One region of the Bacillus sp. C-3-6 genome, then DNA from elsewhere that is predicted to be linked to it. Evidence: riboswitches for the same ligand, from Rfam matches in the RefSeq annotation. Region 1 holds a riboswitch; each other region holds the start of a gene.

Region 1 (7,665 bases):
TAATCAGTATAATCGATAATGGTCATGGTATTAAGCAAGAAAACTTAATTCGTGTTACAGAGCCCTTTTATACAACGAAACAGGATAAAATTGGTCTGGGACTTACGGTAGCGAATCGAATTGTCGCCGAGCACCTTGGTGAGCTGCATATTTCAAGTGAAAGAGATACTGGAACGAGAATAGACATCATTCTCCCAAAGAAGTGTGGAAATACTGAAATCGAAGTGGAAGAAAAGCTAGGAGTTACCATATGAATAAAGGCTATATATTTAAAAACGAAGAAATAAAGGCGCTGAAAGCATTTTTAAGTTTATTTTTCATTATATTTTTTGTATATGATCTTGCCTATGAATTTATCGTACCGTTAATCGGTGGAGAGCAAGAAGGTGTAGGAGAGTTTGAAGATGGTTTAGGTTTATGGCTTTACTTTTTGATGGTGGTATTGTTTTGCGTTGGGATATACTTTATGAAATGGAAGAATGCTTTTGCGGTAAAGTATATTATTCTAATTGGCTATAATGTATTAGATTTTATCCATAACATTATGATTTATTATGGTAGCGATGCAGAATTTGACGGTGGAAATATAGTAGAAGGATTTTTTATTTTGTTTGCACCAATCTTTGTGAATAAAAGATATTTCTGGTTAATTCCAGCGATACTTGTCGGAAAGTATGCTCTTACAGGAATCATTATTCAATCTTCTCTCGTTTTAATCCCAATGGCATTATATAGCGTATTTACTATCATATGTTGGATTATATTTTTGAGGGTTCAGTCTTATGTTCGGACGCTTGAGATGATGGACAAAGAAATAAAACAGACAGAAAAACTAGCAGCTGTTGGAAAGATGGCAACGGTTATTGGTTATAAGATTAGAAGACCTTTAGCAAACTTAAAAAAACTTGTGAATAAACAAGCAGACAAGCATCCAGAGGATAAAATTTATAGTGATATTATGAAACAAGAAGTAGATCGGATTCATATAATTGCTACAGAACTTAGTGGATTTGAGAAATCTAAATCACTAGAATCAGAAACTCATAACATACAAGAAATTATCTCTTATGTTATTCGAGTTATGGAAAAGCCTGCTTTAAAACAAGGAGTCTACATACAAGGTATTTACAGTAAAGACTTACCATCAATTACATGTGATGAAAAACGATTAAAACAGGTCTTTTTTAATTTAATTAAAAATGCAATTGAAGCAATGTCAGTTGGCGGAACAATTACGATTAAAGTTACTGTAAAAGATGGAATCATCATTCAAGTGAAAGATGAGGGATGCGGCATTCCGAAAGATAAAATTCCAAAGTTAAATGAAGCCTTTTATACAACGAAAGAAACAGGAACTGGTCTAGGTTTAGTAGTTACAGAAAAAATTATTAAAGACCACAACGGTAAAATGAGTTTTGAAAGTGAAGTTGGGGTTGGAACGACGGTTGAGGTTATGTTACCACTGCATTAAATAGAAAAAACATCACTTCCAAATAAGTGATGTTTTTCTATTTTATCTTGCTATTTGTGGATAGTAAAAATCTCATTTTATCGATAAAGAATGTATGATGTATTTCTAAGATCAAAATGTTTTTTTAGTTTTTATTATGGATTTTCCAGTAAAAAATTTAGACTATAAAAATTAATTGTTTTTTTCTAAAAAAACTATTTTCTTTTTTGGGTTTTAATGGTATATTCAAAACACGATAAATAAATACCTATTTTTGGCACACTATTCGAAAGGATAGGTCGCAAAGCTAAGAGTCTAAAGTAATGAAAATTACTATGATAGTCTGGTTGCAGTTTGGATTTTCACACATAGTTGTATGTATGAAAATCGAAGAGGCAACCGGATTTTTTATTGTCTTAAAAAGAAAAAATAAATGGGCACACTATTCGAAAGGATAGGTCGCAAAGCTAAGAGTCTAAGGTAATGAAAATTACTATGATAGTCTGGTTGCAGTTTGGATTTTTACACATAGTTGTATGTATGAAAATCGAAGAGGCAACCAGATTTTTTATTGTCTCAAAAAGAAAAAATAAATGGGCACACTGTTCGAAAGGATAGGTCGCAAAGCTAAGAGTCTAAGGTAATGAAAATTACTATGATAGTCTGGTTGCAGTTTGGATTTTCACACATGTTGTGATGTATGAAAATCGAAAAGGCAACCAGGCTTTTTATTTTCTAGGAATACACATTATGATTGTAAATTTAGCTGAATAATAAATTTAATGTTCGAAATATTCGGTTCATAAGAAGTGAGGGAGGGAAGTACATTGCAAAATCAAATAGGTAAATTTGGGCGTATACTTCTCGCTGGAGGAATATTATTTACGCAAGTTGGTGTGCTAGATTACTCTGCAACGAAAGTTTATGCGGTTACAAACGACGAGCAAGGACGTTTTATCGTTCATATGGATAAAGAAGAAATAAAAGTTGATGAAAATGTAGTATTAAAGATTACAAATACAAATAAACAAGATGCTAATATCGAGCTGAAATTATCTAATGAACAGCTGTTCAATGAAGCAGAAACGAAAAAAATGAACGAAAACAATAAAGCGATTCAAAACATTTCAGTAACAGAAGATCACATTGTAAAAATTGAAAAGAATGAACAAAGTAATTTTATCGGTGACGTATATGTAGTCATTCAAATGAAAAAAGCTGGAGAGTACAAATTTGAACCGATAGTGAAGTTTGAAGGGAATGAAAAGAAAATTGAATCTCCTTCTCTACATGTTGTAGAGAAAAAAGAGGCTTTAAATGTAGACATTTCTGATGAAAATCCAAAGGCTTCAGAGGAAGTTATGAAAAAAGAAATAAGTGAAAAAGTGAAAGTATCGGAAGAAAATAAAAAACAAGAAATAAATTCTACTAATGCTGAAGTTCCAAAAGAAACGAAGACTTTAGCGAAAGAAAAGGTTAATGAAGAACTCATACCAAAGGAAAATGAATTAAAAGAGAGCAATAGGATAAACGAAAATAATCAGGAATTACCTGCTATTCAAGCTGAGAAGGTATTAAAGAGCAAATCTCTACTAGCTGCTAGTCCTGTTACAAGTATTCTTAAATATCCAAATGTAAAGGTAATAAATAATAGAACAGGTGAAGGGCCTTCTATCTCGGGTAAATATGCTTTTAGATTTGTTTGGAGCCCACAAGTAACATATGAGGTAAAGGGTAGTAGCAATGACAGAACTGGTCAAAGTCAATATACATTTAGAAATTCAAATAGAGAACAGTACGTATTAGTAAAAAAAGCTGGTGAATATCAAGGGAAATGGATTGATGTCCGTATTAATATTCACTCTATGACAGCTTCATCTGTAGATGTTAAAACACCAATAACTAAAGGTGATGCAAAAAACTTTTTACAATTATATGGGAACGGAAGGTCAGGACAAACTTATAATGCTTCCTTTGAATTTTATGAACACGGAACAAGTAAAAAAGTACCATTAACGGCAATGTGGAATTTCAAAAGGATAAATAGTTATAAAAATGTAACGTTACGTAATGATGGTAGTCATTTAACGAATTTATACGTGTATGATACGAGTTCAATTAGGTATCAAGACAAAGGGAATAATAAAATCGAGTTTTCTGGAACAGCAGGTCCAGTAGCTACTCCAGAAGCAGATATGACAATTACATTTGATAATTTAACAGAATTACCGCTAGAAGTTAGATTAAATGCTTCAGGTGTTAATGTATCATACGACCAATTAGCGATTGCACAAATTGAAATTCCAGCTCCAAGTGTAATAGGAGATATTGTGGAAGATAATTCCCGTCAACTTTCTTATAAGGTATATCAAAATATGCCTGCTCAATCGAAAGAGATTCACTATGCGAAATCTTTTGTATTAGAAAGTGAAGTGAATAAGGATTTTACTGTGAATGATGTTTCCATTCAAGATGTGGAGAGTGGAGATGATGTAAGTAGCTTCTTTGATATTAGCAGGACAAACAATAAAGTCACTGCGGTTGCGAAAGTAAATGCGCTAAAAACAGAAGAATTCAACGGGAAAATTTATGAAATGACAATTACAGGTTCTCCTGTAAAAGGTGCTAATGTAATGAAATATTACAAAGATGGTTATCTTGAAATACCGGTGTCAGCTAAAAATTATTTAGATGGCGATAAGAATGGACAAGATAGTAATCGAGATGGAATCGCAAAAATAAGGTATAAAGGTATTCCAACTGGGAAACCAGTCCCACAAAAAGTAGTGCAAGGAACAGATTTAACAAAAATGGATATTTCTAAATTTGTGACAGATTTATCTGTAGATACGAATTTGGATGTAGATAAACCAATATCAGTAGTGAAGTTAATCAATATTCCAGATACCAAAACAATAGGGAATCATACTGTAACGGTTGTAATTGAAACGAAGCAAGGTGTACAAGCGGAGATTCAAGTGCCGGTTACTGTCGTTGATGGGACTTTAAAGTTAGTAGACGTACCAAAAGAAATTACATTTGGAGATTTAACAATTCCATCGAAAACAACGACATACGCACCGAAGACGATTTCAAATCCTTTAAAGGTAACCGATGATCGTGTTAAAAAGCAAAAATGGAGTGTATATGTAAAGGAAATCACACCATTAACTTCAGCACAAAATGACACATTGACAGGAGCATTGATTTACAAACGAAATGGAAAGGATACACCTTTAAGTACCTCTAGTATAGAAGCATTCTCGTATATTTCTAAAAACGACGAGGAGGTTTCACTAAATTGGAAGGAAAACGAAGGAATTCATTTACAAGTAAAACCAGGGCCGAATGTCAAAGCAAATACTAAATATGCTGGACAGCTAGAATGGACATTAACCGATGCTCCTCTCTAAAAATATATGAAATATATAAATTTTAGAAAGGAGAGAGTAATGAAAAAAATAGTTGGTATTATCGTTTCCACAGTTATATGTGTGCCGTTTCTTATGGCAAATGTAGTAACGGCTACAAGTACGAATTCAAAAGCGGGTATTACATTTTCGAATAGCTATACACCAAATACATCAACTGATCCGACAAAGATAAATACAAAAAAAGAGACAGTTGATAAAAATAAAAATGGAGATAAATATTTACCGAAAACAGGAGGCCAGACACGGGACTTCAAACAATATATAGGATTGTTTTCGATTGTTTTATCTCTATATGTATTCAAAAGAATTAGGGGAAAGCAAGTGTATTCAAAATAAAAAATAGATGAAAACAGAGAAAAGGGGAAGGTACATATGAAACTAGCAAAATTAGCATTAATCGGTGCAGTATCATTAACATCAGTTGCAGCAGTAGGAACTTCAGCATTTGCGGAAGAGAAAGCAAATATGAAATCAAAAACAGATGTAACGTTTATTGAAGATACAAGCACAACAGATCCAAACAATCCAGAAAATCCAAATGAAAAAGTTACACCAGAGAACCCTGGTGACCATGAAATAGGAACAAAAGGTCCATTAAGTATTAACTACGTTTCTAACTTACACTTCGGCGAGCAAGTTATCTCTGGTAATGATCAAACGTACTTTGCAAAATTGGATAAAGTGAAACAAGGGAGCAAAACAGTTGAAGTACCTAACTTCGTATCTGTAACAGATAACCGTGGTACAAATGCAGGATGGAAATTGAAAGTAAAGCAAAATGCACAATTTAAAAGTGGTAATAGTGAGTTAACAAATGCAGCTTTAAGCTTAAGTAACCCAGCTGTAAATTCTGTAACTGATGCACAATATGCACCTACAACATTTAAAAATAAAGTAACGCTAGCTCCAGGTGGAGATGCGGTGGAAATTACTACTGCCGCAAAGAATAAAGGTATGGGTGATTGGACGACTGCATTCGGTAAAGGAACAGAACAAGGTAAAAAGAGTGTGAGCTTATTCGTACCAGGTACGACAGCGAAAGAAAAAGGTGCGAAATATTCAGCTGAGTTAACTTGGACTTTAGAAGATACACCAAACTAAGCTTATACAAGATTTAAAATTAAGAATGACTGAATTTTAAAAATAATCATAAAGGGGTATAAAACTATGAAACTAGCAAAAATAGCATTAATTGGAGCGGTAACATTATCATCAGTATCAGTAGGAACGTCTGCATTTGCAGCTGAGAAAGATGGCGGGAAATTAGACTCAAAAGCATTCATTAAATTCGAGAAAAATACAGATAAAATTGATGTTGTTAATCCAGAGAATCCAGATGAAACTGTAGATCCAGTTGATCCAGATAAAAAAGGTACAGATGGTCCACTAAGTATTGATTATGTATCTAACTTCAACTTTAAAACACAAAAAGCATCAGGGAATAACGAAATCTACTTTGCAGAATTAGATAAAGTAAAGAAAAAAGTAGACGGTTCTGTAATTGACGTGCCGAACTACGTTCAAGTAACAGATAATCGTGGTACAAATGCTGGATGGCATTTAACAGTAAAACAAAATGGTCAATTCAAAACTGCAGATGATAAAGCGTTGGATGGCGCGGCATTAACATTAAAAAATTCAGCTTTGAAATCAAATGCAGGTAGCGACGCACCAACAGCAGAACAATCTATCACATTAAATCCAAGTGGTGCAGCATCTGATTTAATCGATGCAAAAGAAAACCAAGGTATGGGTACATGGGTAAATACGTTTGGTAAAGATGCAACAGAAGCGAAACAAAGCGTAGAGTTATCTGTACCAGGTAAAACGAAAAAAGAACAAACACAATACACAACTTCACTAACTTGGGAACTAACAGACGCTCCTATGTAAGTAAGAGGAATTTTAAGATAAAAGAGGAAAATGAGAAGAGATAAGGGAATGGCTTTAACCTTGTCTCTTTCTTGTCTATAAAATGGATATGAAGGGGATTACATAAGAGATGGTAAAAAAACTATTTACTAGCTTACTATTAATTACATTCTTCATGGTAAACGCTTTTTCAGTATATGCAGCTGAAATGAAATTCGCTGTGACAGCAGTTATACCAGAAAATCAAATTGATAAAAATCAAACGTATTTTGATTTGAAAATGCAACCTGGACAAAAGCAAACAATTCAAGTCCAAATGAAAAATGATACGAATAAAGAAGTTGTGGTAGAATCGTTTGCTAATACAGCAATTACGAATAGCAATGGTATTACAGATTATAGTACAGTAGAACCAAAAACGGATTCTACTTTGAAATATCCGTTTTCTAAAATTGCTAAAATGCCAAAAGAAACGAAAGTCCCAGCTAACAGCATAGTGACAGTTGATATAAACCTAGAAATGCCAAATGAGTCGTTTGATGGTGTTATTTTAGGTGGTTTATACTTTAAAGAAAAAGAAGATGAGAATGCAAAGAAAAAAGATGAAGGTGTGCAAATTGAAAATAAATATGCATACGCAATTGGTGTTGTTTTAAAAGAAACAGATGCTGAAGTAAAACCAGACATGAAATTAAACGAAGTAAAGCCAACACAAATTAACGGGCGTAACGTTGTTACTGCAAATTTACAAAACGTAAAGCCAGCAATGTTAAAAAATTTAAGTGTTGATGCAAAGGTATATAAAGAAAAAGGTACAGACATTTTATTTGAAGCGAAAAAAGAAAATTTAAGAATGGCGCCAAACTCAAACTTTGATTACGCTATTAGCTGGGAAAACAAAGCATTTGA
Region 2 (7,665 bases), 1.1 Mb from region 1:
TCCCAATTAATAGCATTGTTTTAATAAGACGATAAAATGCGTTTCCTTCAATATTTTGTTGGAACGAACCTGTTTCTGAATGACATGCTAAATTACCTGCACGATAAATATTTCCGCGCAAACCATTTTTCATTGCTTCACGAACAATGTTTTCCGCTTGTAGTTTACTATTTGAATATACATTCTCTAAGTCTACACTGTAATTAAAATCACCAGTTTTCATGTATGTATCCCATTGATCTACCGCTAATTCTAACGGGATACCAATTGTAGAAATAAAATGGAATGTAGCACCTTTCTCCGCTAATGCTAGCATACGGCTAGTTCCTTGGACATTTATATTTTCAAATTGTTTTACATCTCCAAAATGTCTTACATCTGCACCGCAATGAATTATCGTATCCATCTTAGAACTGATGAACATAAATTCTTCTTCGCTCATCCCAAGATACTCTTCCCCCAGATCACCAGCTACGGCCTGTATACGCTGTAACCATTCTTCACATATATCACTAAAGTAGCCTGTTAATGTATCTATAATTCTTTGTTGCACATCTTTGGTTGGTCTTACTAAACAATAAATAGTAGCAGATGTATCTCTCAACAATTCATATAATATGTGTGATCCTAAATAACCAGTAGCTCCTGTTAAAAAGACATTTGAAATCTGGTTTTCTTCCAAAACGTTTGCATACGTGATAGTATCTGGTTCGTGAATCACTTTATATTCACGAAATACTTCTTCTTTGTCTACTTTTACTTCTCGCTCAATTCGAGCTAATCCATATATCGTTCTTTCTTTAAAGAAATCTTGAATTGTTAAATGTGAAAAATCTTCTTTTAACAATGTTAAGACTCGTAATACTTTTAATGAATGTCCACCAATTGTAAAGAAATCATCATGCACTCCAACTTTTGAAATTCCTAATACTTCCGCCCAAGCGCGCGCTATTTGTTTCTCTGCTTTATTAGAAGGTGCAACATATTCTTGTAGACGAACCGGTTCATACTTTTCTTCTAACTGAGCTAACTTCTTAACATCAATCTTTTTATTAGGTGTAAGTGGTAATTCATTAATATAAATTAGTTTAGATGGCACCATATAATCTGGTAATTGCTCTTGTAACTGATAAACTAATTCTGGTATTTCTTTTTTATTTAAAGTTGTATAGAACGCGATTAAATATTGGCTACCTTCCTTACTCTTCTTAGCAAACACAGCATTTTCTTTTATATTATGATTTTGAGAAATTTTACTTTGGATTTCTCCTAGTTCAATACGATGTCCTCTAATCTTTACTTGATCATCTTTCCGATGTAAAAATTCTATATGTCCATCCTCTAACAACTTAACAATATCACCTGTTTTATATATATTAACTATAGGATTAAAAGGGTTCTGAATAAAAGCTTCAATTGTTTTATTAGGCTTATTAAAATACCCTTTTGCTAATCCTACTGAATCTATATATAATTCACCAGGTACACCAATTGGACAAAGATTCATATTCTCATCCAAAATCATAACTTGATAATTAGCACATGGTTTACCAATGGGAATACTCGCAACATCCTCATTTAACTGACTAGGTATTTTATAGGTTGTCGTCACTACAGTACATTCTGTCGGTCCGTATACATTATGAATTTCAACATTTGTACCTATTCTTTCTCTCCACAATTTAATAACCTCTACAGGCAACATTTCACCGCCAATCGCAATTCTTTTTAGGGAAGCTAGCTTATATATATCTTCTTCTGCTAAATAAGTTGCTACTTGTCGAACAAAAATTGTTGCTAATGCCAAGATCGAAGTTGCTTTCACTTTATAGATTGCATTTGCAAATGCTTCTACAGACAATCGCTCTTCCTCTAATAATACATACAAGTTTCCTCCGCAGAATAAAGAAGCAAATGACTCCCATACAGAAGCATCGAAACTAAAAGAAGGAAATTGGGCAAATACATCCTCTTCTGTCAATTCATATTGCTTTTGCATCCAAGTGTACAGATTAACAACCCCTCTATGTGCTAACATCGTTCCCTTTGGATTCCCTGTTGAACCAGACGTATAAATCATATAAGCTACATCATCACAATGAATAGACAACTTTACATCTATATCTTCACAAGTTTCACTATCATACATTGAAACTGTTTGAACTCCATCACATGTTATAGGCGTCTCTTTCATCAATATAACTTTCGCTTGGCTATCTTGAATAATGTACTGTATTCTACTTTCCGGATAATCTGGATCAATCGGAACATACGCTGCACCAGCTTTTAATATAGCTACCATACTTACTACTGTGTCTATGCTACGTTTCATAAATATTCCAACATAGTCTCCTAATTGGACGCCATTTTTAATTAACATATGAGCTATTTGATTACTTTTTTTATTTAGCTCCTCATAAGTTAAAGTACCTTCCCTTGAAGATAAAGCTATACGATTTGGAAATTGAGTAACAGTATTATAGAACATATCGACGATACTTTTCTCAGGATATACTGCTGTCGTATCATTCACTTGACTATAAAGTGCCATCTCGGCCTCTGTAATAATATTAAAATTCTTTATATAATTATTCTTATTTTGTGATGTACCAATTAAAACACCTTGTATTTGTTGTGCATAACGAGTAATCGTTGTTTCCTTCCAATTAACACTATTAAATATTATTTCTACACTTTGCATATTTTTACTAAATACAAATTGTAATGTATTCGTGTCTTGTAGCTCATAATATGTTTCACCAATAATAATAGGTGACATTTCATATAATGTATTACCGTTTTGAAACTCTTCTATTTCTTCCTCATTCATTTCTTTAATTTGTTCCAGTTGCTCTTCAATCTGTAAATTCAAACTTTCATAGGAGAGAAAATTAGAAACTTCAATAGTAATCGGAAATAAACTTCCTCTTACATGATAAAGCACGACAATATGTTTTTCTTTAGAAATATGATATAACCACGTTGCAGTCGCTCCTATTAAATCTACAATATGAGTCAAATTTGGAAATAGTTCAGTTTTCCTTTTTATCCTAAGTTCCGTTCCTTGCACATCTTTAGGTATTTTAATACTTCCTTCTACTTTCCCTAAAAATTCTTTTACCATCTCATTATAAGAAATTGCTAATTTCATATTTATGTAAATTCCTCTCTTAAATATAATAAAGGTGTGAAAATTCACACCTTTTTCATCCCTTATTAACGGGCAGATTCGTTCAATTCATAATCAGTAGCGGAGATATCCCCTTTGATTAGAATTGAACTTTCTCCTTATTCGCTTTTAAACTCACCAATAAGCTCTTGTAATTCCTGAGAAAGCCAACTTAAAGAAGTCGCTAATTCTGCAATATCTTGTACTGATATTTCTTGCTCTTTCATGCTTTCTTCAACATTACTACTGCTGTTGGCATAAGTGTTTGCAATATGTGATAATTCATTTACGACTTGAACGATATTCTGGCTATTTTGTAAAATGTCACTCGAATTACCCGAAACAGCTTTTACTTGATCTGTAACAGATTGCGCTGATTTGGAGATTTTTTCAAAGAAATTCCCACTACTTTGAACAAGTGAAATTCCAGTTTCTACTTCTTTTGAACCTTTTTGCATTGAAACTACAGCATCTTCTGTCTCAGCTTGTGTTTCACCAATTAATTTCGCTATATCTTTAGCAGACGCTTCCGTTTGTTCTGCTAATTTTCGTACTTCATCAGCAACAACTGCAAACCCTCTCCCCGCTGCTCCAGCACGTGAAGCCTCAATAGAAGCATTTAAAGCTAATAAATTTGTTTGATTTGAAATACCTGTAATTACAGTTACGATATCACTAATTTCTTTTGACCTTGTTTCTAACGAATAAATGATGGAAGATAAATCTTGTACTGCATTTTGAATTAAACTCATTTGATTAATAATTTGTCCAATCACTTCATTACCTTCAATTGAATGTTGCTCCATACCTTCAGAAGCAACCGCAACTTGTTTCGCAGCCCCAGTTATCTCTTCTACCTTATCTTCCATTCCATGTACAATCCCTAAACATTGTTGTACTGAAGTTTTTTGAGACTGTGCCCCTACTCTTAAACCTTCAATAGAACTTGCAATCTCTTGAACTGCCATGCTGTTTTCCTCTGTACTCGCCGACAATTCTTGTGAAGAAGAAGAAACTTGCTCAGCAGTTTGCCTTACTTTATCTATAATCCCTTTAAACTTTTCAATCGTGTTATTGAAATAAACATTAATAATTCCAATATCATCTGGTCTTTCTTTTAATTTAATACTCAAGTCACCTTCACCAATTTTACGTAACCCTTCTCGTAAATCTTTTAATGGCGCTAATGAGTGACGCACGATAAAGAATTGAGTAATAGTCGCAATCGCTAATGAAATAATGATAAAGAGTAAGCCCTGTATCATAAACTTCTCTTTTGTAATAGGAACAATGGAAGCATCTAAGTCAGCCGCAATAATTGCAACAATATTGTTTTCTCCATCTGTAATTGGTTCTAATATTGTCACCCACGAACCTATTTCATCTTCATATACTTCTGTCATTTGGGCCTTTTTCGTATCAATGACTTTATCGTATGCCTTCATCCAATGAGCGGGTTGTTCATAATAATCTCCCGGCTTTATAGGGAACGCTTTTGTTAACTCTGTAGTCAAACCAACGAGTTGTAATTCTCGCTTTTCATTCGGCTTTGCTCCTGTAACATACGTTTGTCCAACACTTTTCAATTCTTTTGACACTTCATCTAATTTCTCTGTTAACTTTTCTTTTTTCACTTTTTCGGCTGTAGGATCTTTCGCCATGTCTCTAACTAATTCTACATCCAATTTTTTCAATACTATTTCTCCTGTTTCAATAGACTGCCTTTCAAATAAAGACATCATACTATTTTGAAACATGTTGAAACTTAGTGCACCCATACTTCCAACAAGTGTCAAAATAACTAATACGGTTAATAAGACGTTCTTTTGAAGGAACGATAACTTATGCCAATATTTTTTCATTAATATCCACCTTCCTTAATTAACATAAACAAAAAAAACAAAATATATGAATATTTTGTTTGAAAATGTTTCTCAATATGTTCGAGAATAAAAAAAAGCCAATGTAAAAGCATTGGCCAAGACCAACCCTATCCGTCCGGTAACTGGCTAGCGTAGCCTTTCGACCTTAGCTCCTGTAGTTTTGCGTCCTCATGTTTCCATCAGTTTGCCTTTCTCGCTGAACGAGTTGAACGATATGGGAGTTCTATGAGAATTAATTTATTCTCTTTCAAAGATTACAACATATAAATCAAAATGTCTACTTATTTAGAGATATAAATACAAATTTTTAATGCATTGCTTTTTCAAAATAATTTCAAAAAGTACGTGAATGTTACTTTTTTTGTGTTATATAATAAAAAATGTATAAACAACAAGGATTTCTTCGGGTATTTATTTAATTTCCATTCAAATTAAACTATTCGAATATATCTTAACTAATGAATTTCGGAGGTAGTTTATCATGTTTTGGCTACAATTTCTTACCTTGTTACTCTGTATTTTTATTGGTGCACGCCTAGGCGGAGTTGGTTTAGGAGTAATGGGTGGAGTTGGTATGGCAATACTCGTTTTTGTCTTCCACTTACAACCAACCGCGCCTCCTATCGATGTAATGCTTATGATTTTGGCAGTAATTACAGCCGCTGGTGCTTTGCAAGCTGCTGGAGGAATGGACTATCTTGTTCATCTAGCTGAAAAAGCATTGCGAAAAAATCCAAAGCGTATTACTTTTTTTGCTCCAATTGTTACTTATTTATTCACACTATGTGCAGGTACTGGTCACGTTGCCTATTCTGTACTTCCTGTTATTGCAGAAGTCTCTCGTGAATCAGGGATTAGACCGGAACGCCCAATGTCGATTGCCGTAATCGCTTCTCAGCAAGCAATTACAGCTAGTCCAATTTCAGCTGCCACAGTTGCTCTTTTAGCAATGTTAGCTGACTATAAAATCACTTTATTAGATATTTTAAAAGTGAGTATTCCTTCTACTTTCATTGCTTGTATGTTAGCAGCATTCGTTGCTAGTAAGATGGGAAAAGAATTAAATGAAGACCCTGAATACTTAAAACGATTAAAAGAAGGAATGATTCCTAAGCTTGAAGAGAAAAAAAAATTTGTAGGTGTAAAGGGCGCAAAATTATCAGTTATCCTTTTCCTTGTAGGAACCTTCCTTGTTGTACTTCTTGGTTCATTTGAAGCACTTCGTCCAGGATGGATAGTTGATGGGAAGTTAGCCCGTCTTTCCATGCCGAACACAATTGAGATGGTTATGTTAACTATCGCGGCTCTTATTATTATTTTCTGTAAACCAAATGTAGAAAGCATTGTGTCTGGTAACGTCTTTAAAGCAGGGGCAACAGCAGTTGTTGCTATTTTCGGTATCGCTTGGATGGGAGATACTTTCTTTAATGGAAACTTAAATATGATTCAAGGATCCATTCAGCATTTAGTAACAAGTGCACCTTGGCTATTTGCCATCGCGCTATTCATTCTATCTATTTTACTGTACAGCCAAGCAGCAACAGTACGTGCCTTAATGCCACTTGGACTATCCCTTGGTATTCCACCAGCGCTACTGATTGCGATGTTCCCTGCAGTAAATGGATATTTCTTCATTCCGAACTATGGAACAATCGTTGCTGCTATTAACTTTGACCGTACCGGTACAACAGGTATTGGTAAATACGTATTAAATCATAGCTTTATGATTCCAGGCTTAATTGCAACATTTACTTCTATCGGAATTGGAATGCTCTTAATTTCAATTATGTTTTAAAGAAAAAGCACAAACCTTTATTTAAAAAGGTTTGTGCTTTTTTAATCAAACGTTTGTTTAAATTTTTTGGGCAGTCTACTTCTCGATGTAGCACTTAAAATACTACATGTCCTTTTCTACAAACTTCTCTTTACTTCTTCAGCTAATTTTCTCGTACTTTCATACGTAGATTCAGCTAAACTAATTGCTGAAATAACTGAAACACCGTCCGCACCCGCTTCTATAACTGCCGCTGTATTTTCAATTGTAATCCCACCAATACCAACGATTGGCACTGTAATTCCTTGTTCTCTAAAATAAGCTAATCCTTTCGTTCCTTGAACAGCTTTCGTATCTTTTTTCGTACTCGTTGGGAAAATAGGTCCAACGCCTAAATAATCTGCTCCGTTTTCGATTGCAAAGCGTGCTTCTTCAATTGTATGAGCAGATACACCGATAATTTTATCTCCCATTTTTTCACGAACAGATGTAATTCCTTCATCATCTTGTCCTACATGAACACCATCTGCATCTAATTCAATGGCTAATTCTACATCATCATTTACAATGAAAGGAACACTATATTCCTTACAAAGCGTCTGCAATTCTTTTGCAAAGCGCACTCTATCTCCTCCGATTAAAGAACCTTCCCCCTTCTCGCGAAACTGAAAAAGTGTCACTCCACCATCTAATGCTTCTTTCAATACAGCTAAAGGATCCCTCGTGCAGTTATTACTTCCCATAATAAAATACACTTGTAATAACTTAGACATCTTCTTTGTTTCAATGCGCATCATGTGTTTCATCCCCCTTACTCTAACTCCTCAATCTTTCCATAC
Region 3 (7,665 bases), 1.8 Mb from region 1:
TGGTTCTATTAATTTTTTGTAACCTGGTAAGCTCTTCGTCTCTACTAATTTGTATTTTCCTACTGATAGATCTGAAACGTTTGCTTTTCCATCTTTATCTGTCGTTACTTCTGTTACTACTTTGCCTTTGTCGTCTTGAACTTCGAAGACTACGCCTTCTAATACTTTTTGACTATCTTTATCTACTTTTGTTACTTCCACATTTCCCTTGTCTAACATTTCGTTTTCTACTGTTAAAGCAAGAGATTTTGTCATGCCTTTTTCAATTTGGAAAGTAATCGGATCTACTAATTGTTTATACCCTTTTGGTGCCTTTACTTCTACTAACTTGTATGTGCCGACTGATAAATTAGTAACTTGTGCTTGTCCTTTTTTATCTGTCGTTATTTTAGCGACTACTTGTCCTGCTGCATCTTGAATCTCAAATACTGCATCAGCTAAAGCATCTTTATTTTCTTTATCTACTTTTGTAATATCTACATTTCCTGTATCCACTAATTCATTTTCTACTGTTAGCTTTAGCGCTGTTACTCTACCCTTTTCAATTTCGAATGAAACTGGCTTTTCTAGTGGTTTGTATCCTGCCGGTGTTTCTACTTCCACCAACTCATACTTCCCAATAGGTAAATCTGAAACGTTTGCTTTTCCTTCTTTATCCGTCGTTACTTTCGCAACTACTTTTCCTTTTGAATCACGTACTTCAAATACAACATTTTCTAATGGAGCTTTACTATCTTTATCTATTTTTGTTATCTCTACATTCCCTGTATTCACCATTTCATTTTCTACTTTTAATGATAGAACCTCGGTCATGCCTTTTTTGATTTCAAATGATACTGGTTTTTCTAGTTTTTTATAACCAGGCAAACTTTCTACCTCTACTAATTCATACTTTCCTACAGGTAAATCTGAAACATTTGCTTTTCCTTCTTTATCTGTCGTTACTTTTGTAACTTCATTCCCCTTTTCATCTTGGACGATGAATGTTACTCCCGCTAACGGTGCTTTATTATCTTTATCTATCTTTGTTATCTCTACATTTCCCGTATCTACCATTTCATTTTCTATTTTTAATGATAGAACTTCAGTCATGCCTTTTTTGATTTCAAATAATACTGGATCTGTTAGTTTCTTATAGCCTGGTAAACTTTCTTTCTCTACTAATTTGTACTTTCCTACTGATAGATCTGAGATTTTTGCTTTACCATCTTTATCTGTTTTTACTTCCTTTACTACTGTTCCAGCTTCATCTTGCACTTCAAAGACTACGCCTTTTAATGCTTTTTTGTTGTCTTTATCTACTTTTGTAATTTCTACTGAACCTTTATCTAACTGTTCATTTTCTACTTTCAATGATAAGACTTCTGTCATACCCTTTTTAATTTCGAATGATACTGGCTCTGTTAGCTTTTTGTAGCCTGGTAAACTTTTCGTCTCTACTAATTTGTACTTTCCTACTGATAAATCTGAGATTTTTGCTTTACCATCTTTATCTGTTTTTACTTCTGTTACTACTTTTCCTTGCTCATCTTGCACTTCGAAGACTACGCCTTCTAATACTTTTTGACTATCTTTATCTATTTTTGTAATTTCTACTGAGCCTTTGTCTAACTGCTCATTTTCTACTTTTATTACTAAAGCTTTTGTCATACCTTTTGTAATTTCAAATGGTACTGGTTCTGCTAGATTTTTGTAACCTGGTAAGCTTTTCGTCTCTACTAATTTGTACTTTCCTACTGATAGATCTGAAACGTTTGCTTTTCCTTCTTTATCTGTTACTACTTTTCTTACTACGCCATCTTTCTCATCTTGGACTTCAAATTCGACACCGGCTAATACTGCCCCGTTTTCTTTGTCCACTTTTGTAATTTCTATATTACCTTTGTCTACCATTGCATTTTCCACTTGTATTGGGAATATGCCGTCCCCTGTTACATTTACTTCGAACTCTGTTTCTTTTAATTGGTAGCCTTCAGGTGCTTTTGTTTCTTTTAAAATATATTTTCCTGGTGCTAACGGTTTAGAGATTGCCTTACCATCTTTATCTGTAACAATATGTTCGACTACTACACCGTCTTTTACTATATCAAACTCTGCATTTGCTAATGGTTTCTCACCATTTTCCGAATCAATTTTCTTTACTTCAATTTGACCCTTTTGCATAGTATTTTTAATTTCAATTGTTTTTGTTTCTCCAGCTTGAAGTGTAACCTCTACTGGACTTGTTAATTTTTGATATCCTTCTGGTGCTACTGTTTCATATACTTTATACGTCCCAGGAGCTAAAGTTTGAGGTACTGAAAAACCTTTTTCGTCCGTTTTCAGTTTTGCAACAACTTCATTTGCACTATTTCGGACTTCAAATTCGGCAGCTTTTAACCCTTTGTTCGGATTCTCAGAATCTATTTTATGAAGCGATACTGTACCATCTTTTGGAGCTTCAGGCGGCGTAATAGTTACTTCTTTTGATGTTAAAGTTTTATCATCAAAATGTAATTCCGCTTTATTAGGAATCTTCTTATCTACGTAAGAAGATAAGTCTGCATTATTTTTGATTTTCGCCTTGATACTGAGATTAATTATCTGGTCTTCATACGACTTATAGTCAAAACTCTCACCAAACGTAAATGTTACTTCACTTCTTTGTTTATCTATATTTAACGTTCCTTTAGAAGTAATATCTTGGCCATTTTGATCATACACTTTTGCCTCTAATACTTCTAAAACATCTTCTAAATCATCACTAATTACCATAGATGTGTATTTAGGAGGATCGTTCGGTATGTGTGTACCAACTTGGTATTGAATAACTTGATCCATTTTTGTTAACTGCTCATTCTCTACAAGCTTGCCATTCTCATCAACTATATTTTTTTCAATGCTAGGTGGATTATTGTCACCTGAACCGGATCCTCCCCCACCACTTACAAATACTTGTCCTACTTTTTCTTCAGTTTTAATATTTTTACCTTCTAATTTCACAGTATTTTTATGAGGCTTCGCAGCAGGATTTGTAACCTTTGTTTTATATCTTAAAATATAGCCTTTTGAACTGTCTGGAAACTCAATTGTAAATCCAGCCTTTGTTGCATTAATTTTAATGTTAGATAAATCTGCTGGCTTAATATTTGTTGGTGCATAACCATCTTCAAATACAGCCTCTTCTAATACTACGCTGTCTGTAATTAACTCATGTCCAGGTCCTAATGTATCTGTTAATTTAAGATCTTGCATTTCTGTTCCAGTTGCATTTACATATACAAGCCAATCAGCAATCGAAGGATCTTCTTGATTATAAGAACCCCATTTCAATAGATTATCTGTATTGGGCTGTGGCTTCGGTCTCTCTGTCGTATTACTTACATTTACTTCTTTATTAACGATTTGACCATCAACGTTAAATTCTAATGGAATTTCTTTAACACCATCATATGCTTCTAAACCAAAGTAGAATTCTACGAATAAAGAACCTTTAATGTTATTCTTTCCTTCTACGTAATCACCCATAGTACACGTTAATAGACCCTTTTTCATCTCACATGTACCAACTGTTTTTCCTTCAGCATCTTTTAAAGGAAAACTCATATTCATAAGGTCTTTTCGAAACTCTTTTGGCATATCAATTGTGAATTGATCTCCACTTTTTATTTTTTCTTTAGCTGACCACTTCACTTCTACTTTCATACCATCTGAGGCTTGATACGGTTCAGATGTCGTGCCATCAGTACGGGAAATATTAATTTCGTCCACTGGACTTTTCATCACAGCAGCTTGAATAACTGGAGCCCACACATTCAGCACTGAAAATAATACTAGAAAAACTAATGAAACCATTGAAATATGCCTTTTAGTACTTTTCATTTGCATAGTTCCCTCCTATTTTTTTATATTTATATAACAAAAAAAGACCGTCCGGTTGCATCAAAAATGTGCAACCAGACGATCTTAGTAACCAATATGTATTACCGTAGACTCTAAGCTTTGCGGCCTATCCTTTCGAATAGTGTGCTAAAAATATCTTTTATTCTTTTTTTGTTTCATTTTCCTCTTAAACCAAATATTACTATACCGTCTGGACGGTTATAATTCAATACTCTATAAAATTGTTCTATTTTTCTAATAAAAAAAACAATTCACCACTACATTAAATAAGTAATGGTGAATTGTTTTCGCATTATATAGTTCGTATATTCTATTTATATGAATTACTAATAAGAGCTTGAATCACTTTTTCTCTTAACTCGGGGCTTAGTCTGCCAACCCCTAAATATTCCGAATACCATAATCCATCTGCTGCTAATCTAATAATTGTTGCACAAACTGAATCTATCTCATCGTTTTCTATATTCTTTTGCAGTTGCTGAAATGATTGTTGTAATGGCTCAAGTAATTCAGGTTTTAACATGAATGCTGCCATCATACTACTAGACAACTCTTCTGTTCTTCTCTCATTACTTAATCTTTCCTCTACAAAAGAGCGAACCCATCTCCCTTTCCTCTCTGAGTCTTCCGCTACTTTATTGTAAATAGCGCCCTCATTATCCTCTATCCCTCTGACTATCATACCTTCTATTAAAGCTTCTTTATTTGCAAAGTGATACAATAATCCACCTTTACTTACACCCGCCTCTTTTGCCACTGCTTCTAAGGTTAATTTAGCAACCCCTTTACATTGCACAATTTGAGAAGCGGCCGCCAAAATCTTTTGCCGCGTTATGCTGATACTCATTCCTTTTTAAAACCCCATTTCTACTAAATTTATATAAATACGAATCTTATTTTTAATATTGTTGATTACTACTAAGTATTTTCTTTATACAACAAAAGCTGCATTACCTTTGAATTTTTAGTTACTTATTCTATTAAAAATTTCCATATCATTCAATATGATAACATCAAATACATAACATTGACTATACATCTATACTTTTATATTCATCGAAAATATATCCATAAACACGAAATGTATAAAAATTGATTATCCTTATACATCTAATCTATAATTTAAAGAGGTTTATATTTTCATAAAAATAAAGTGAAATTTTATAAGGATGATTCCATTGAAAAAATTTTCTATTAGTTATTTAATATGCTTACTGTTTTTTTCTATCATTGTGAATGTTTTACAGTATACAAGCGTTCCAAATTATGCGGATTCATGGGGGCCGATTTGGGTATCTATTATTATGCTTTCAATTCTTGGAAGTATTCCTGTTCTTATCGCTTGTTTAATAGGCGAATTTTGTTATAGAAAAATAAAAGGAAGTCACGAATTAAAAATCGGTATTCCTTTATTTATAGTGTTAGGTATTTCCTACAATCATTTCTTCTTTATGTTGTTTAACGACCGATATTTTCTATCCTTTAATTTAGAAGCCTTTTTGGAAACAGGCCTACCTATTACGTTATCATCTTTATTATTTTACCTTATAAGACGCCGTTAATTCTTTCATCATTACATAAAAAAATGTTATTACTCTTGTTACATCGAGTAATAACATTTTTATTTAAATCTATTTAACTAATTTGCTTCCAACTAGTATCCTTCACATCTTCGCTAGTCGGCTTTCTAACTGATTTCACAAAACATTCCTCGCAAGCACCAAATGCAATGAAGTTTTTCTGTGCTTGTCTTAACGAGACTTCATTTGCCCCGCCTTCAAAGTCAGGATCGTTAAACTGTACCTCATCATCTTCCCAGTAACATATATTACAAATTTCATATGTACCTGGTGGTTCTTCTTCTATTGTTCTATACCCGCAGCACGGACATGTATATTTCATTCCGTTACTCCATTATTCATTTCTTTTTTCTCCCATATATTCCGGCCCATAAAGAATGTAACAGCGCAAATCATAGTTATTACCATGAAAGTAGTATTAGAATCCTCATATGTAGTTGGAATTCCAATCGTTACAGAAACAATACTAAAAGCTAAAAGTAAATATAATAATAAAGATAGAATATAGCTTAGTTTAAATCGTAAAATGATACCTCTAAACAATAGCTCACCAAGTAGACAGCCACCTAAAATGATAGGTACTCCGAAATATAATGTAAGGACTCCCATTTGCGCAGTAGATTGAATTATCTTACCGATTATGTTCGGCGAAACCAGCTCACTATTGTTTCCCATCCTATCATATAAATCAAGTGCCGTTACTGAAATAAAGAAACTTAATATAGAAAACGAATACGGTATTAAAAATTTGCTCACTCTCATTCACCTCACTTTTTTTGTTTCACATATATTATTCATTACTTTCACAAAAAAAATAGCCCTCTATGCTAAAACATAGAGGGCATAATTTTTATATAAAAACCTATACCTTATCCTGAAATCCCCCCTAAACAGAACATCTAAACTATCTGTGCCCTATATTCTTTAGGGGATAGGTGGTTATTAGAAAGTAGTGCCTTCTTTTTTATAATATTCTTTTGAAATCTCTTCATAAAATGCGGCTGATGTCGCGTAGAAATACGGTGCTAACCATAAGAAACCGATTCCTATAGTAAGAATACTTAATATGAACCAGCCTAAGAAACTTAAGCATAGTAAAAAGTAATCCATTTTATGTCCATTCATCATATGACGACTCTCAGTAATCGCTTGATTCGCTGTATATTCTGGATGATCATTCAAAATAAAATATGTCATAGAATAAGAAAATGATTTAATAATACCTGGAATAATAAGAAGTAATGTCCATAGAGTCAAGTATACATACATTAGTAAATATGTTAAAAACGACTTCATCAACTTACTTCCATCGCTAAACCATCTAAATATATGACCAATGCGAGCATCAGTCCCACGAATTGCATTTAAAACAAGATAATAGGCACCTATTGTTAATGGACCAATAACAAGCATTACTATAATACTTACTGTAAGTGAATCACTTGCCTCTTCCCAACCCCAAAATATCGAGAAAATACCTGTTGTTAGCATTTCAACAGCTCCAATAAGGATTCCAATTAATAAAGTTGCCCCTACCGCTAATCCCCATCTTCCTTTTAATGCATCAAGTGCTTCTCTTTTCAACTGACTTATCATATATAACCTCCTAATACTATTTATATTTTAGTATACCATTTATATCAAAAATTCCACAGATTTCCCTGAAATAGAAGCATACTCCTTTTTGCATACGTATTAATACATGTGTGCTGTAGTTGTACTAATATATGGATTAAACGACTCTTTTCCCTATAACAAAAAAGCTTGCCCTTCAGAATAGGCAAGCTTTCTCAAATTATTCCTCACTGATTCTCTTCTTATACCAATCCTGCATTCTCTCCGCATCTTCTACTCTCGTATGCTCTAATTTGTAACTAGATGATGCACTAGAAAACTTATACGTACATAAATCCGCTCGGCGCTGGAAATATGATTGTGTCTTCTCCATTGATTGGACATGTCTTCTTCTAATAAGTCCTGTATATTTTCCGACGCTACGATAGACAAGTGTAATTTGTTCTCCGTTAACACTGTAACCATTTGTTTTAAATGTTGCGTATCCAAGTGTAAAGATGAGGATCGCGAGCGGAATTAATGCCCACATGATGAAGTGCTTTTCAGAGTATATACTTATTCCAGTAAGCGGGATTGCGAGCATAGCGAAAAAGATAAAACTATCAATGAGATAACGGCGCAATGCTGC

The links. A riboswitch is a leader RNA that binds a small molecule or an ion and turns the genes downstream of it on or off. The one in region 1 is predicted to bind cyclic di-GMP.
Region 2: it holds a riboswitch for cyclic di-GMP, as region 1 does, so the genes downstream of both, ACW0JX_RS02255 (methyl-accepting chemotaxis protein) here and ACW0JX_RS23265 (WxL domain-containing protein) in region 1, are expected to answer to the same signal.
Region 3: it holds a riboswitch for cyclic di-GMP, as region 1 does, so the genes downstream of both, ACW0JX_RS05480 (SpaA isopeptide-forming pilin-related protein) here and ACW0JX_RS23265 (WxL domain-containing protein) in region 1, are expected to answer to the same signal.

The regions. Positions count from the first base shown of each region.
Region 1 covers NZ_CM137247.1:4,519,502-4,527,166, reverse strand. Annotated here, with positions in the region: gene ACW0JX_RS23275 (ATP-binding protein) at 1-254, shown strand, start outside; gene ACW0JX_RS23270 (ATP-binding protein) at 251-1,471, shown strand; cyclic di-GMP riboswitch class I at 1,717-1,805, shown strand; cyclic di-GMP riboswitch class I at 1,877-1,965, shown strand; cyclic di-GMP riboswitch class I at 2,037-2,125, shown strand; gene ACW0JX_RS23265 (WxL domain-containing protein) at 2,278-4,863, shown strand; gene ACW0JX_RS23260 (hypothetical protein) at 4,903-5,220, shown strand; gene ACW0JX_RS23255 (WxL domain-containing protein) at 5,257-5,985, shown strand; gene ACW0JX_RS23250 (WxL domain-containing protein) at 6,052-6,777, shown strand; gene ACW0JX_RS23245 (DUF916 and DUF3324 domain-containing protein) at 6,887-7,665, shown strand, end outside.
Region 2 covers NZ_CM137247.1:437,171-444,835, reverse strand. Annotated here, with positions in the region: gene ACW0JX_RS02260 (non-ribosomal peptide synthetase family protein) at 1-3,151, opposite strand, end outside; gene ACW0JX_RS02255 (methyl-accepting chemotaxis protein) at 3,289-5,031, opposite strand; cyclic di-GMP riboswitch class I at 5,167-5,251, opposite strand; gene ACW0JX_RS02250 (anaerobic C4-dicarboxylate transporter family protein) at 5,534-6,847, shown strand; gene thiE (thiamine phosphate synthase) at 6,964-7,623, opposite strand; gene thiM (hydroxyethylthiazole kinase) at 7,638-7,665, opposite strand, start outside.
Region 3 covers NZ_CM137247.1:1,059,125-1,066,789, reverse strand. Annotated here, with positions in the region: gene ACW0JX_RS05480 (SpaA isopeptide-forming pilin-related protein) at 1-3,867, opposite strand, end outside; cyclic di-GMP riboswitch class I at 3,928-4,020, opposite strand; gene ACW0JX_RS05475 (TetR/AcrR family transcriptional regulator) at 4,193-4,729, opposite strand; gene ACW0JX_RS05470 (hypothetical protein) at 5,061-5,444, shown strand; gene ACW0JX_RS05465 (CPCC family cysteine-rich protein) at 5,518-5,784, opposite strand; gene ACW0JX_RS05460 (hypothetical protein) at 5,781-6,224, opposite strand; gene ACW0JX_RS05455 (DUF975 family protein) at 6,405-7,058, opposite strand; gene ACW0JX_RS05450 (PH domain-containing protein) at 7,258-7,665, opposite strand, start outside.